Regions from separate parts of the Rossellomorea sp. QJM3NY_18 genome, predicted to be linked through region 3. Evidence: predicted binding sites of a transcription regulator. Region 3 holds the regulator's gene; each other region holds the start of a gene.

Region 1 (2,204 bases), 2.1 Mb from region 3:
CTCGAGCTCACCGATCCTTTTTAAAGGAGTCACTGCCAGTATATCATTTACATACTCTTCATTTTGCAGAAGTTCCTTCGTTAAAGGTGTCTTGAAATACCATGGACCGATACTGTTTACATTAATATTGTATTTTCCCCATTCCATGGCTAATACCTTCGTCATTTGAATCATGGCCGCTTTCGTGGAAGCATATACGACCCCGGTCCTGAGGGCAACGTGGCCGGCGACGGATGCAATGTTTATGATTTTCCCCCGGCCCCTCTCTTTCATATGCCTTCCCACTTCCTGGCTCATCATAAAGGCTGATTTCAAGTTCGTATCCATGATTTTCTGCCATTCCTCATCCGTTACCGAAAGCGCTGCTGAACGTATATTCATCCCTGCATTATTAATCAAAATATCGATGGACAAGCCATGATTTTCTATGTAGGTGATCACTTTGTTTATGTCGTCACGTGATGTCACATCTGTCGGGAGGATATGAGCCTTCCTTCCAAGCTTCTCGATTACACTTGCCGTTTCTTCTAAATCATCCCTCGTTCTTGACAACAGGACTACATCGGACCCAGATTCCGCTAATCCAATACTAAGGGCACGTCCAATTCCCCGGCCTGCACCTGTGACAACGGCCAATTTACCTTTCAATGAAAATGAAGGAACAAACAAATTCTCCACCGCCTTATCTATTATTCGAATCTTCTTTATATTAGCACAGCATGTCTTCAAAGTCTCACCGATGATCCTTTTTCCCTTGTTGATGATGGACCTCGATATGTATCTTCGCTTCCACCGGCAGCTGGCATTGAGGACAGATTTTTTTATCAGAGAAGATTTGACAGCACTGTTTACAATAATACTTTTCCATTTGATCGTCACCTTCCTCTTCATTCCTACACTTTATGCATCAGGTTCACACAAATGAACACACCCGATTGCCTATTTTTCAATCACTTCACATATATTTCACATACCACCCCTTTAAGTGTGATATTTATCACAGATTCAAGAAGTGTACCCGCTTATGATTGAAGTATCAAATCAGTGAATAATTGATGGAAGGAATGAGAGGAATGGGGAAACCGGAATTACATCAAAAAACGGAAGTCAAAATGAAGGAGTCCACCTCATTAAAAGGCACATTCACTTCAGTTTTATTTTTAGGAGGTTTTTTAGTCCTTACATGGCTTGGGGTATTTTTGTTATTTCTTAATCGTTTTTAATTTAAGGAGTGATTTATATGCATATGCATCGCTATGAGAAATGGTGGTTGACGCTTGGATCAGGGTCTCTTATCTTATTTTTAATCATATTGGGAATCAGTGCTTTTCACCAGGGGCATCAGCCTCCAAGCGCGAAGGCCTACGTCAATCCGGAACAGGTGGACAAAATAGCTCCATTTAACGAACCTGGACTTAAAAAAGTGGAAGGAAAGGCTTGGGATTATGAGTTGGTATTTGTGGCTTCAGCTTTCCTTTATTCCCCTGGGGAAATTGAAATCCCTAAAGGATCTACACTGAAAATCACGGCCACAACCAAGGATGTTGTTCATGGGTTTGAAGTGGCAGGAACCAATATCAATATGATGCTTGAACCGGGGTTTGTCAGTGAATACACAACAACACTCGACAAATCTGGAGAGTTCCTCATTGTTTGTAATGAATACTGTGGTGTAGGTCATCACACGATGAAATCTATGTTAAGGGTGGTGGACTAGATGAAACCATTTGTAAAAATTGATAAAAAGGATGCTACACTGGCCATGGCCCATATTTACGTTGGATTTGCCGCTCTTGCATTAGGGGGACTCGCCGGCCTGTTACAGGTTTTGGTCCGCTCAGGCAGATTCACTTTGCCTGCAGGGATTGGTTATTATCAAGTATTGACTGTTCACGGGGTATTACTCGGATTGGTACTGACGACATTCTTTATACTCGGATTCCAGCATGCGGCCATTTCCCGGACTTCAGGGACTTACTCTGGAAAATCCCGCTTTATGGGGTGGTTAGGATTCTGGGTCATGCTTCTTGGAACCATCATGGCAGCAGTCATGATTCTATTAAATGAAGCTACGGTCCTTTATACATTTTATGCTCCACTCCAAGCCCACTGGATCTTTTATTTAGGATTGACCTTCGTGGTGGTGGGCAGCTGGCTTGGAGGATCAGGGATGATCATGAAATATATGAGCTGGAGAAAAGAAC
Region 2 (2,204 bases), 1.1 Mb from region 3:
ATGCTGAGTGAATTAAAGAAAAAGAATATCATTGATTATACATCTGACGGCAAGATCATCATTATGGATTTAGAATACCTTAGAGGAGAAATCGGTTGTGAAAACTGTTCGATTGATATTTGCAACATAGATTAAGAGAATGTGAGGCGGTCTCAATGTAAAGTTGAGGCCGCCTTTTTATATTCCAATAACTGTGAAAAGTGTCACAGTTATTTTTCAGGGATTCTTTTATAATGATGAAAATGCATTTATAAGAGGAGGAGAAGGAATGCATAAGCAGGATTATCTGCTTTACCTGAAAAGTCTCAGCTTGTTTCAAGACATTGGGAATAGTCAACTGAAAAGGATAGTGGAAGCTTCAAGCATCATAAAAAAAGAAGAGGGTGACATTATTTGCTTACAGAAGAGAAACTCGATGATCATCATATTATCCGGTTCTCTCCACGTTCACATTAAAGAATCCCGGGATTCTCAATATAAAATTGGGTCATTCATAACAAATGATATGTTTATGCCGAGTGTCTTTCTTCATTATCATAAAGATGGGGATTCAATTAGTCTTGAGGTGAGAGAAACCACAATATATATGGAAGCCCCTCTTCAATTAATCATCAATATATCGGACCAGCATCCATTGCTGCAAAGAAATATATTGCGATCTTTTCATAAAAACTTGAAAAGCTCTTATGAAGAAATTGTGAATTTAATGAGTTGAAGAGTTTCTCCTGTGAAGTTTTTTTTGCTCGTGTGATAAACTTCACAACCTTATATGTATACCGTTGTTAGGATATGGATATAGATTTTCATTTTTTTAGGATTGAAAGGGGAATCATCCAATGAAGAGTACAAAAATCCAGCTGCCTCTTCAAACATCAAGTCTCATCGCCGGGTTTATGGTATGGGTACTCATTTCTTCACTTATGCCGAATATTCGTCAGGATATTAATTTAACGGACGGAGAAGTTGCCTTAGTGACAGCAATCCCCGTCATTTTGGGAAGTGTGCTTCGTATCCCGATTGGATATTACACAAATCGATTCGGTGCCAGATTAATCTTCACGATAAGCTTTATCGCATTATTATTCCCTGTATTCTACATCAGTCAAGCTGACTCACTCACGGATTTAGTCATTGGAGGTCTTTTGATTGGTATAGGAGGAGCCACTTTTTCAATAGGTGTAACCTCTCTCCCTAAATATTATCCTTCTAGCAAGCATGGATTCATCAACGGAATATATGGATCGGGCAATATCGGTACTGCGGTAACCGCATTTTCCGCCCCTGTCCTCGCCAGCTCATTTGGATGGGTGACAACGGTCCGCTTCTATCTTGTCTTACTGTTAGCATTCGCCGTTTTAAACTTTGTATTTGGTGACCGCAAAGAAAAGAAAGTGAATGTTTCCATCGTTAAACAGGTAAAAGAAGTATACCGAAATTCAACGTTATGGGCATTATGTCTATTTTACTTCATCACATTTGGATCTTTTGTCGCATTCACCATTTATTTGCCAAACTTCTTGGTTAATGAATTTAATTTAACACCGGTTGACGCTGGGTTACGGACGGCAGGTTTCATCGCTTTATCAACATTTATGCGCCCGATCGGCGGATGGATGTCTGATAAATTCAATCCATACATCATCCTGCTGTTTGTCTTCGGAGGATTAACATTTTCAGGTGTATTATTATCTTTCTCCCCTACGATTGAGGTATATACCACTGGTGTTTTAACCGTCGCGGCCTGTGCCGGGATCGGGAACGGAACGATCTTCAAACTTGTCCCGCTCTATTTCACGAAACAGGCGGGTATCGTAAATGGTCTTGTGGCTGCCATGGGAGGCCTGGGAGGATTCTTTCCTCCCTTAGTATTAACAACCGTCTTCAGTTTAACGGGGCACTATGCCATCGGCTTCATGGCATTATCCCAATTCGCCCTTCTCAGTTTTGTCATCGTATTAATGATGACGTTCCGTGAAAAATTAAAGTTGGAAAATAAAGTACTCGAGAACACCGCCCAGGGAATGATGATCACAAACGAAAAGGGTGTCATTGAACGGGTAAATCAGGCGTTCACTAAAGTAACCGGCTATGAAAAAGAAGAAGCCGTTGGACAAAAACCAAGCATTCTTCAATCCGGCCGGCATGATCAGCATTTTTACTCAGCCCTGTGGAATGAATTAAAAGATCAGGGATATTGGCAAGGT
Region 3 (2,204 bases):
GCTTGGTCAGTAGAAGCTTACCAAGGGCCAAACGGGTTTTCTGGCCGCCGCTCAATGTGGATATCTTTGTTTCGTAATCAAAATCGGCGAAGTTCAATCCGTGAAGGACGGAACGGATATCCGCTTCATACTGATAGCCGCCGGAATCTTTGAAGAGAACCTGGAGTTGATCGTATTCCTTCAATACCCGTTGATAGACATCCTCTTGCTCATATACTGAAGGATCGGCCATTTGTTGCTCCAGTGATCGTAATTTCTTTTCCTGCAGTTTCAATTCCTCAAAGACGGTCAGCATCTCAGACCAGATGGATAGATCAGATTCTAGACCCGTATTTTGGGCAAGATACCCGATGGAGACGCCCTTTGGCTTAGTGATCTCCCCGGAATCGTAGGAGAGGTGACCTGCAATTATTTTTAGAAGAGTCGACTTTCCTGCGCCATTACGGCCGACAAGGGCAACGCGATCTCTAGTCTGTATTTCAAGTTTAATATTTGATAGGATATTATCTGCACCGAAGTTCTTTGTTAGTTGATTCACTTGTAAAAGAATCATGACGTTTCACCTCTATTTCATAGTGCTAGTGTACCGTATTTGAGAGGGGAACGGCAATAAATCGACTATTAATCTTCGTACACTTAGGATAAAATATAGTGTATGATGAGTAGTAGAGTTTAATAAATTCTGGATGCTTTCAATTTTGGAAGCGGTATCAGAGGTTTTGAATAGATGTGGGGGAATACAATATGAACCAGGATACAACGAAAATTCCACAGGCAACGGCCAAGCGCCTTCCGCTATATTATCGATTTATCAAGAATCTGTACTCATCCGGTAAGCAGAGGGTTTCATCGAAGGAATTAAGTGAAGCGGTGAAAGTTGATTCTGCTACGATCCGCAGGGACTTTTCTTATTTTGGTGCATTGGGTAAAAAGGGATACGGCTATAATGTCAATTATCTGCTATCATTCTTCCGTAAGACACTGGATCAGGATGCCCTTACGAAGGTTGTGTTGATCGGGGTGGGGAATCTTGGTACAGCGTTTCTTCATTATAATTTCATCAAGAATAATAATACGAAGATCGAAATGGCTTTTGAGGTGGATGAAAAGAAGGTCGGGACTCAAATCAGCGATGTACCCGTTTTTCATTTAGATGATTTAGAAGAGCGTCTTGTGGGGCATGATATTGAAGTAGCGATTCTGACGGTGCCGGCATCTTCTGCTCAGAATATCACAGAGCGATTGGTTTCTTCGAATATAAAGGGGATACTGAATTTCACCCCTGCGAGATTGACGGTGCCTGACCATATCCGCGTCCATCATATCGACTTGGCGGTGGAACTTCAGTCACTCGTTTACTTCTTGAAGCATTATTCAGAGGATGACACGGAAATGTCACAAGATGGAATCATAACAGAATAGAAAATTCTTCATATTTACGTTATGATAGAATGGTAAAAGAGGAGGTGTCTCATTATGCCAGGTCCAGGTAGCCTCGTATTAATAGCAGTCGTTGCTTTACTTATTTTCGGTCCTAAGAAACTTCCGGAATTAGGAAAAGCGGCAGGAAATACATTGCGTGAATTTAAAAATGCAACAAAAGGCTTAGCAGATGATGAAGACGAAAAAAATAATAGTGCTAAGTAGAGTAGGATGAACGCCATGAGTCAAAGAGACATGACAGTTTATGAACATATAGGAGAATTGCAAAAACGACTCATGTTTGTAGTCGTTTTCTTCTTGTTAGCAGTTGTTGTAAGCTTCTTTCTTGCGGAACCGCTGATCAGGTACTTACAGCATGCCGATGAAGCGAAAGAATTAACCATGAATGCCTTTCGTATCACAGATCCTCTCAAGATCTATATGGAAATGATCATGTTCATTGCTTTGATCATGACATCCCCTATCATTCTCTTTCAAGTCTGGTCTTTTGTCAGTCCGGGTTTATACGAAAGAGAAAGAAAAGTGACGCTTAGTTATATTCCAGTTTCCCTAATCCTTTTCTTAGGTGGATTGTCATTTTCTTATTTTATTTTGTTTCCATATATCGTGAAATTCATGATGGGTTTATCAATGAATCTCAATATAGAACAAGTGATCGGAATAAACGAATATTTTCATTTCTTATTCCAGATCACGATTCCTTTTGGTTTTCTCTTTCAGTTACCCGTAGCCATGCTTTTTCTTACACGGTTAGGTATCAT

What was found. Region 3 encodes Rex, which represses fermentation and respiration genes when NADH is low (regulators of the CRP and FNR family bind a similar motif). Its sites were predicted from a motif close to TTGTGAAATATTTCACAA; they were not measured.
Region 1: AC0VXY_RS12950 (cytochrome c oxidase subunit II) is a predicted target of Rex. The motif match lies at 944-961, and genes of this name have one in related genera.
Region 2: AC0VXY_RS17870 (nitrate/nitrite transporter) is a predicted target of Rex. The motif match lies at 746-763, and genes of this name have one in related genera.

Annotation. Positions count from the first base shown of each region.
Region 1 covers NZ_CM149659.1:2,518,413-2,520,616, forward strand. Annotated here, with positions in the region: gene AC0VXY_RS12940 (SDR family NAD(P)-dependent oxidoreductase) at 1-669, opposite strand, end outside; gene AC0VXY_RS12945 (hypothetical protein) at 734-868, opposite strand; gene AC0VXY_RS12950 (cytochrome c oxidase subunit II) at 1,241-1,717, shown strand; gene AC0VXY_RS12955 (b(o/a)3-type cytochrome-c oxidase subunit 1) at 1,718-2,204, shown strand, end outside.
Region 2 covers NZ_CM149659.1:3,462,847-3,465,050, forward strand. Annotated here, with positions in the region: gene AC0VXY_RS17860 (Crp/Fnr family transcriptional regulator) at 1-135, shown strand, start outside; gene AC0VXY_RS17865 (cyclic nucleotide-binding domain-containing protein) at 269-715, shown strand; gene AC0VXY_RS17870 (nitrate/nitrite transporter) at 837-2,204, shown strand, end outside.
Region 3 covers NZ_CM149659.1:291,675-293,878, forward strand. Annotated here, with positions in the region: gene AC0VXY_RS01650 (ABC-F family ATP-binding cassette domain-containing protein) at 1-553, opposite strand, end outside; gene AC0VXY_RS01655 (redox-sensing transcriptional repressor Rex) at 745-1,422, shown strand; gene AC0VXY_RS01660 (twin-arginine translocase TatA/TatE family subunit) at 1,477-1,647, shown strand; gene tatC (twin-arginine translocase subunit TatC) at 1,663-2,204, shown strand, end outside.